DNA from 2 places in the Candidatus Thiodiazotropha sp. LNASS1 genome. Region 1 is predicted to be linked to the other one. Evidence: predicted binding sites of a transcription regulator. Region 1 holds the regulator's gene; the other holds the start of a gene.
The links. The regulator FNR, encoded in region 1, switches genes on or off when oxygen is low (the NO sensors DNR and NnrR bind a similar motif). The targets are predictions, from matches to a motif close to TTGATNTANATCAA.
Positions count from the first base shown of each region.

Region 2: a site for FNR is predicted at 1,405-1,418, ahead of AB8516_RS06310 (TatD family nuclease-associated radical SAM protein). Genes of this name have one in related genera too.

Region 1 covers NZ_OZ156465.1:3,927,299-3,931,728, reverse strand. Annotated here, with positions in the region: gene AB8516_RS17505 (CTP synthase) at 1-1,290, opposite strand, end outside; gene AB8516_RS17500 (sulfur globule family protein) at 1,631-1,996, shown strand; gene fnr (fumarate/nitrate reduction transcriptional regulator Fnr) at 2,169-2,927, shown strand; gene dnaQ (DNA polymerase III subunit epsilon) at 3,076-3,777, opposite strand; gene rnhA (ribonuclease HI) at 4,052-4,430, opposite strand, start outside.
Region 2 covers NZ_OZ156465.1:1,457,667-1,462,096, forward strand. Annotated here, with positions in the region: gene AB8516_RS06305 (HDOD domain-containing protein) at 1-1,286, shown strand, start outside; gene AB8516_RS06310 (TatD family nuclease-associated radical SAM protein) at 1,477-2,076, shown strand; gene AB8516_RS06315 (TIGR01212 family radical SAM protein) at 2,091-3,008, shown strand; gene AB8516_RS06320 (peptidase U32 family protein) at 3,025-4,020, shown strand; gene AB8516_RS06325 (U32 family peptidase) at 4,023-4,430, shown strand, end outside.

The DNA.
Region 1 (4,430 bases):
TTCGTTGCGTGTCTCAACCTTGCCGTCCGCATTCAGCCACTCAGTGATCAGGCCGATAACCGGATGTGGCGTGTCGCGCTTGAACTCGGTGCTGTGCGCTCCCTCCAATCCGGCGACATGACGTGCGAACTCAATCACCGCCACCTGCATACCGAGACAGATTCCCAGATAGGGGATTCTGTTTTCGCGGGCATACTGGACTGCGGTGACTTTGCCCTCAACCCCGCGGTTACCGAAGCCTCCAGGTACCAGGATGGCATCCATTCCCTCCAGACTCTCGGTTCCGCTCCGCTCGATCTGCTCTGAATCCACATAGTGTATGACAACCCGATTTCCGGTATGGACGCCTGCATGTACCAAGGCTTCAGAGAGCGATTTATAAGCCTCTGTAAGATGAACATATTTTCCTACCATGGCGATCTTGACCTCTTCAGCCAGGCTGTCGAGGCCTTCCAGAAACGCCTCCCATTCAGCGAGGTCCGCTGGCGGCAGATCCAGGTTGAATCGCTGGTTGACCAGTTCGTCCATCTCCTGGGCGTGCAACAGCACGGGAATGCGGTAGATCGAGTCAGCATCTACCGCCGAAATGACCGCTTTTTCGGGTACGTTGGTGAAGAGCGCGATCTTTTTGCGCTCGTTTTCAGGCAACGGCTGCTCGGAACGGCATACCAGAATGTCGGGTTGAATACCGATGGAGCGCAGCTCTTTCACCGAATGTTGTGTCGGCTTGGTCTTTATTTCACCAGAGGCCTTGATATAGGGCACCAGCGTCAGGTGCATGAACATCACCCGCTGCGGTCCCAACTCGACCCCCATCTGGCGGATCGCTTCCAGAAAGGGCAGCGACTCGATGTCACCCACCGTTCCGCCGATCTCCACCAGACAGATATCATTGTCGTCGGCACCCAATAACACGCTCTCTTTGATCTGATTGGTGATATGTGGGATTACCTGTACTGTACCGCCCAGATACTCGCCCTTGCGCTCCTTACGAATCACACTGTCATAGATCTGGCCGGTCGTGAAATTATTGTTTCGCCCCATGGTGCTGCGAATGAAGCGCTCATAGTGTCCCAGATCAAGGTCTGTCTCCGCCCCATCATCGGTAACGAAGACCTCACCGTGCTGGAATGGACTCATGGTTCCCGGATCAACATTGATATAGGGATCGAGCTTGATCATCGTGATATCGAGCCCGCGGGCCTCAAGCAGTGCAGCCAGAGATGCGGATGCGATTCCTTTGCCCAGGGAGGAGACAACACCGCCCGTGATGAATATAAATCTAGTCATGAAACTTCTAGTTAACGTGCTGGATAAGGGGAACGGACGGAAGGGAACAGTAACAGATCAGACCGCCTCTCTCAATCGTATAAATGTGGGACTAATGGGATATCTCTCATGCGACTGCTCAAGAATATCATTTAATTCTATCTCCCCAGGGTCTATAATCGATTGGCGATTTCCGCAAATTACAACCACAGAGACCAGTTGGCAGTTACTCGGCGAGACCCAACCACATTAAAACAGGCTCGGGATCAGCCTCTATACACCCACAACACGTAACGACCAACTAATTGTTTTTCAATAGAAAAAGCAGTAATAAAAATCAATCTTTAAAGAGGAAGAAAGCATGATGAAATTTGCTAAGGTCATGAGCGTCGCTGCTCTCGTAGCTGTCTCCACAACCGCATCTGCATGGTGGGGTGGTGGTCCAGGCTGGGGTAACCGTGGCTGGAATAACGATGGCTGGGGCGACGGCTGGGGCGATGGCTCCGGCGATTTCAGCTTTGGCATGAGTGGCAGCGGCCGTGGTTCCGGTTATGGTCGCGGCAACAACTACTACCGTGATTACTATGGCTACGGCCCATACGGCTACGGCGCACCTTACGGCTACGGTGCACCTTACGGCGGCTATGGCGCACCTTACGGCGCACCATACGGCTATCCGCCTGCTGCGCCTGCTGCGCCTGCGGCACCTGCTGCACCCGCTAAGTAAGCGGCCAGCTTATAGCGCATAAAAAAGTCGGCCTAATGGCCGGCTTTTTTTATGCAATATGATCTAAGATAATTAAATGTTTAAAATTACTTGATCCGGATCAAGAACTTCTGGAAAAATAGAAGTGAGAAGAAGCATCTGACAAGAATGCACCCTTAGCTGGAGCGGTTCCTTGACTAGCAGAAAAGTTGTCTCATTTGAAAATATCAAGGTCGCCTGCAAAAACTGCAGTCTTTCGACCCTATGCCTACCAATGGGACTGACCCCAGAAGACATTGAACGTCTCGACTCCATTATCAAGCGTGGACGTCCCTATCACCGAGGCGATCATCTCTACCGTGGTGGCGACAAGTTCCACAGCCTCCGGGTCATCACCAGTGGCTCAGTCAAAACCTATTCACCCAATGAAGATGGTGGTGAACAGGTCTTGGGATTCCACCTCCCCGGGGAACTGATAGGATTGGATGCCATCCAGGACAACAATCATAACTGCTCCGCAATCGCGCTCGAAACCACTGCGGTCTGTGAGATCCCCTTCTCTCAACTGGAATCTTTAAGTTCCATCATGCCCAGCCTGCAACACCAGATGTATCGCCTGCTCAGTCGCGAGATCGGCCAGGAGACGGAGATGCTCACTCTACTGGGCAAAAAGAGCGCCGAGGAACGGCTCGCCACCTTTCTACTCAGCTTTTCCGAACGTTTCAAACAGCGCGGATTCTCAGCCAGTGATTTCTTTCTCAGCATGTCGCGTCACGAAATCGGTAACTACCTGGGGCTCGCGGTAGAGACTGTCAGCCGCTTGTTCACCCGCTTCCAGGACGAGCAGCTGCTGCATGTCGAGAGAAAGCACGTTCAATTGCTGGATATTCCCCGGCTTTACGAAATCGTTCAGGGTACGGACAGGACAAAATCGAGTCAGTCGCGAGTCTAGGGCCTGTAAGCACAATAGGCCCTGCCAGGACTTTATTTTCATCCGGCAAGGAAAATGGGCGAATGATAACGCCGCAGGGCGGAGTAAAAGCTCGAGCGAGCCCTTCGGATTGCGCCTGATGCGCCCATTGGATGAGTGTTTGCAGGCCCTAGTGTTTCTTTAACCAGATACAGGCCTCACCCATGGCTTTCAGTTGCTGCTCATGGGCCGCGAGTTCCTGCTGGTCAGCGTGAACCACCTTCAGTTTTGGCCTGTTCGAAGGCAGACGTTGAATGCTATCGACAGAATTATCACCAAACTCATCGTTGGCTACTCCGTCCAAAATCAGCGAAGCCTGCCCCCCGGTCATCATCAGGTAGACATCAGCCAGAATCTCGGCATCCAGAAGCGCTCCATGCAATTCCCTGTGTGAATTATCGATATCGTATCGCTTACAGAGCGCATCGAGGCTGTTTCTTTGACCCGGGTGCATCTTTTTCGCCATCACCAGGGTGTCAGTAACCGCGCACAAACTATCGATTCGCGCAGCACTCTCCATGAGGTGAAATTCATGGTCGAGAAAACCGACATCGAATGGAGCGTTATGAATGATCAGCTCCGCTCCTCTCACGTAGTCGATGAAATCCTGAGCAACATCCCCGAATTTCGGTTTGTCTTCAAGAAATTCGTTGGTGATGCCATGCACCTCTACGGCAGCGGCATCGATCTCCCGTTCAGGTTGCAGATATTGGTGGAAATTATTACCGGTCAATCGACGATCAACCATCTCCACACAGCCGATTTCGATGATTCTGTGTCCATGCTCCGGTTCCAATCCTGTGGTTTCCGTATCCAGTACGATCTGTCGCATCAGTTCACTAGGGCCTGTTGACACTAATCCGATCGGCTCTGCTGGGACTATTTTTTTGCCCAGCAAGGCAGAATGAGTGATGTGTAGTTATTCTACATGAGCGAATGATAACGCCGCTGGGCGGAAAAATAGCCCCAGCCCTGCGGGTTACGCCTGAAAAAGCGCCACTCGGCGTTGCTCGTTGTTCATTTGGAAACACCAAACTTCTCTCCTCGCGCCTTGATTGGCGCTTTTTCAGACGCAACAGAGCCGACCGGATTAGTGTCGACAGGCCCTAGGACCTGTCGACCAGCCCTAACTCCTCGATACCGCGGTTAGCCAATTCATCCGCCAGTTCATTCTCGGTATGGCCGGAGTGACCTTTGACCCAGGCCCACTCCACCTGATGATTGTTGACCTCTGTATCCAACATTTGCCACAGGTCGGCATTCTTGACCGGTCTTTTCGCTGCCGTTCTCCAGCCATTCCGTTTCCAATTGTAAATCCACTGGGTGATTCCGTTTTTCACGTATTGGGAATCCGTGGTCACTTTCACCCGACTCCTTTTCGTCAGGCTCTGCAGGCCACGGATAACCGCCATCAGTTCCATACGGTTGTTGGTGGTCTCATGTTCGCCACCGAAAAGCTGTTTTTCATGTCGACCGTAGCGTAAG
Region 2 (4,430 bases), 2.5 Mb from region 1:
AACCCATCACCAAGATTTCCCTCGCCATACCCTTATTAGGTATGGATGCGATCGAACAGGCAAGCCGGACCCTGCCTTCTCTTGAGGAAAAACTCAAAGGTCCGCCAAGACGCGGATTGATCGATTGCTACAGCCGCGCAGTCCACGCAGCAATCTATGCCAGCAATATCGCTGAAATGCAGAGATGGCAGGAAGTCGATTCACTCTATACCGCCGCATTGCTCCACGACATTGGAGAGATGGCATTGTGGGCCATAGCACCGGATGATATGCGCACCGTGCAAAGGAAAATCATCCAGCGAACACCACGCGAGAGAGCCGCCCAGGAGATCCTGGGTGTTACCCTGGAAGAGTTAAACGTTCAGTTGGGTCTGAAGTGGCAACTGCCTGAGCTGGTACACGAATCACAGGGGTTATCCAACAGCCACCTGCCAAAACCGCTTTCCGTGATGCTGGCTTCGATACTTGCCAGAGAGAGCAGTCTGGGCTGGCAGCATGAGAAATTGGATAATGACATCGAGTTGTTGGCGGAGTTTCTTGAGATATCACACGAGGAAGCGATTGCCTATCTGCACCGTCTGGCAGCGGAAGCAGCTCGCGATTTGCACAGGCTCACCCTGCCGTTGCCGGCGTTCCATCTCATTTCTGGTGGTCTGGCAGCCCACGAAACCGAGACAGCGAATGCTGCCGTTTCACCCGTGACAACCCGGCAGGCACCGGTTAACGCACCCGAATCCAGCTCCGATGCGAAATCGGCCCCACAACCGCAACACGCAACCAGCCCTGAACCCCCTCCCAGCGATGAGAAGAAAGCTGCCTCTCAACCTGCAACAAAGAAACGTGTCAATCCACTGCAGGCGCTACTCAATGACGCCTTGCAACAGATGCATGAGGAGCTCGGATTGAGCAGAACCATGTTTGCCATGCTCAGCCCGGACAAAAGCGCCCTCAGGGCCCGATTCGTGGTGGAGTCGGAACAGCAGCTCTCTCTGAAAGGCTTTGCATTGAATATGACAAAACCAAATTTATTCAAGGCCTTAATGAATAAACCACAAGCAATTTCACTAAACAGGGACAATGCTGAACAGTACCTGCCAATGATTCCCCAATCAGCCTTGGAGCAGATTAACAACAGTGGATTCGTCTCAATGTCGGTCTTTATTCAGGGCAAACCGGTGGGGCTCTTTTATGCCGACAACGGCATAAGCGGTCCTGGTGTGACACGCCGGCAATACGACAATTTCAAGGTTATTTGCCAGAAAACCGTGCAATCGATCAGTTCGTGACGGGATCGAATCTAGACCCATCCCCGGGCACGCATCCTCAGATGTCAAAAAAAGATTCTGTGATTGCCGACCACACCTTCCATTAACTATTCATATCCGATACCCCAACCCGATTGCTTTGATCAAAGTCATTGTTTCGGCCAATGCAAACGCTAGGATGACACTTCCTATTTCCAGACCAGAGTAGAAAGTGCAACAACAGATAAGTTATCAAATTGGAAACAACCTCTATCTCAGCATTACGGATCGCTGCACATTGGAGTGTGCGTTTTGTCCAAAAACCCATGGCGACATGATGGTCAAAGGTTATGATCTTACCTTCGATCACCGCCCAACAGCAGAAGAGATTATTACCTCGATCGTTGATCCGGCAGGCTACGATGAGGTGGTCTTTTGCGGCTATGGCGAACCAACACTGAGATTGAACCTGCTGCTTGAAGTGGCCAGACATATCAAACAGCATGGTGGTCGGGTGCGCGTAAATACTGATGGTTTATGCAATTTGATACACAAGCATGACACATTGCCGGAGCTCGGAGATTGTGTGGACGCAATCTCAATCTCACTAAATGCCCAGAACAGTGAGATCTATGACATTCACTGTAGACCGAACCTGCCTGGTTCCTATGAGGCAATGCTTGAATTCCTGCGTCGGGCTCCCGAATATATCGCCGATGTGACGGCAACCGCGATCGATGGGCTGGAGGGGGTCGACATTGCCGCGTGTGAAGAGATCGCAAAAGCAATGAATATAAAGTTTCGTACTCGCTTCCTGAACGAGGTCGGCTAGCCCGGGTGTATGCGATGACAACTCTTTCGGAGCAAGCATCCACATTCGGACAATACCTGTTGCAGCGCTATGGCGAACGTGTACACAAAATTGCTCTTGACGCTGCATTTACATGTCCCAACAGGGACGGCAGCAAGGGTAGCGGTGGATGCACCTTTTGCAATAATGTCTCGTTCAGTCCCAATGGGCGCCAGCCCAGGCCTATCAGTGAGCAACTGGCATCGGGCCGGCGCGTGATATTAAAACGAACCGGTGCCCGCAAGTATCTGGCCTATTTTCAGGCCTATACCAATACCTATGCTGAAATCGAAAAACTGACCGCACTTTATGACGCGGCTTTGGCGGATGAAGATGTCATCGGCCTCTCCATCGGTACCCGACCGGACTGCCTGCCTGATACGGTTATCGATCTGCTTGCCGGTTATCAGGACCAGGGAAAAGAGGTATGGCTGGAACTCGGTCTGCAGTCGGCATTTGACGAAACGCTCGCCAGGGTTAACCGTGGACACGGTTTTGCCGAGTATCAAGAAAGCGTATTACGCGCGCGAAACCGAGGTCTCAAAGTCTGCACCCACATGATCGCGGGACTGCCCGGAGAGACGGCCTACCATGCTACGGAAACATTGCAAAGGGTGCTGGAGCTGGGTACAGACGGCCTGAAACTCCACCCTTTGCATGTAGTAAAGGGGACTCAGCTGGCCAATGCCTGGCGTCGGGGTGAATATCGACCGCTCACCCTGGAGGCCTATGTTGATATTGCGGCCGATCTGGTGCAACAGACACCCTCGAATGTGGTCTGGCACCGTCTTACCGGCACCGCTTCGGAGACAATTCTGCTGGCTCCTCTCTGGTGTGCCAGAAAATGGCTTGTGCTGAACGCTATCACGACTGAACTGCAACGGCGACGCACGACGTGTCGACAGGTTGCCTGAACGAGTATGCACGATTATGGAACTTGTCTGTCCCGCAGGTAATCTGCCATCGCTTAAGGCTGCCGTTGACAATGGCGCTGACGCAGTCTACTTCGGACTGCGCAATGACACCAATGCGCGCCATTTTCCCGGATTGAATTTCAATGAAAAGCGCGCCCGGGAAGGTATTGCTTATGCAAAAGACCGTGGCAAACGCGTCTTCATGGCAATCAACACCTATCCACGCCCGGATGGCTGGGAGCGTTGGCGTCAAGCCGTGGACAGCGCCGCTTCGCTTTCGGTTGACGCCCTTATCTGCGCCGATATAGGTGTACTCGACTACGCCAGCCGGCAATGGCCGGAGCTCAATCTGCATCTCTCTGTTCAGGCTTCGAGCACCAACTATGAGGCGCTCGCCTTTTATCACGAATCATTTGGGATCAAACGCGCGGTGCTGCCCCGCGTTTTGTCACTCAGCCAGGTCAGGCAGGTGGTGGAAAACACTCCGGTCGAGATAGAAATATTTGGCTTCGGCAGTCTCTGTGTAATGGTGGAAGGACGCTGTATCCTCTCCTCCTATGTCACCGGTGAATCCCCGAATACCCACGGCGCCTGCTCACCCGCCCAGTTCGTTGAATACCGGGAAACCCCCCAGGGACTGGAATCGCGCTTGGGCGGCCTGTTGACAGATCGTTACGGGAAACATGAAACAGCCGGCTACCCAACGATCTGCAAGGGGCGGTTTGCGGTGGGCGACAATACCTTCTACGCCATCGAAGAACCTACCTCATTGAATACATTGGCACTGCTTCCAGAGCTGTATCGAGCCGGCATCAAGGCAATCAAGATCGAAGGCCGTCAACGCACTCCCGCGTATGTGGGCCAGGTCACCAAGGTTTGGCGCGAGGCGATAGACAACTGCCTGCACAATCCCGACAAGTTCCAAGCGACCTCAGATTGGAACAGTATTCTGGATCAGGTCTCAGAGGGGACCAGCACCACATTGGGCCCTTACTACCGACCTTGGCAATAATGATGAATACAGTACCTAAACTCTCTCTCGGCCCGGTACTTTACTATTGGTCACGGGATAAACTATTTGATTTCTATGCTCAAGCGGCAGATATGCCTGTGGATATCATCTATCTGGGTGAGACTGTCTGCTCTAAAAGACGCAGTCTTCGTACCAGTGACTGGCTTGATCTGGCCGCTAACCTGAGCCGGCAATGCAACAAGGAGATCGTGCTCTCATCGCTTGCCTTGATTGAGGCTGAATCAGAACTCAAGACGCTCAGGCGATTATGTGACAACGGAAGCTTCGTGATTGAGGCCAACGATATCGGCGCTATCCATATCATGAGTAAAAAGGGACTTCCCTTTGTGACCGGCCCCAGTGTCAATATATATAATTCGGCAACACTCAGTCTGTTGGCATCGAAAGGG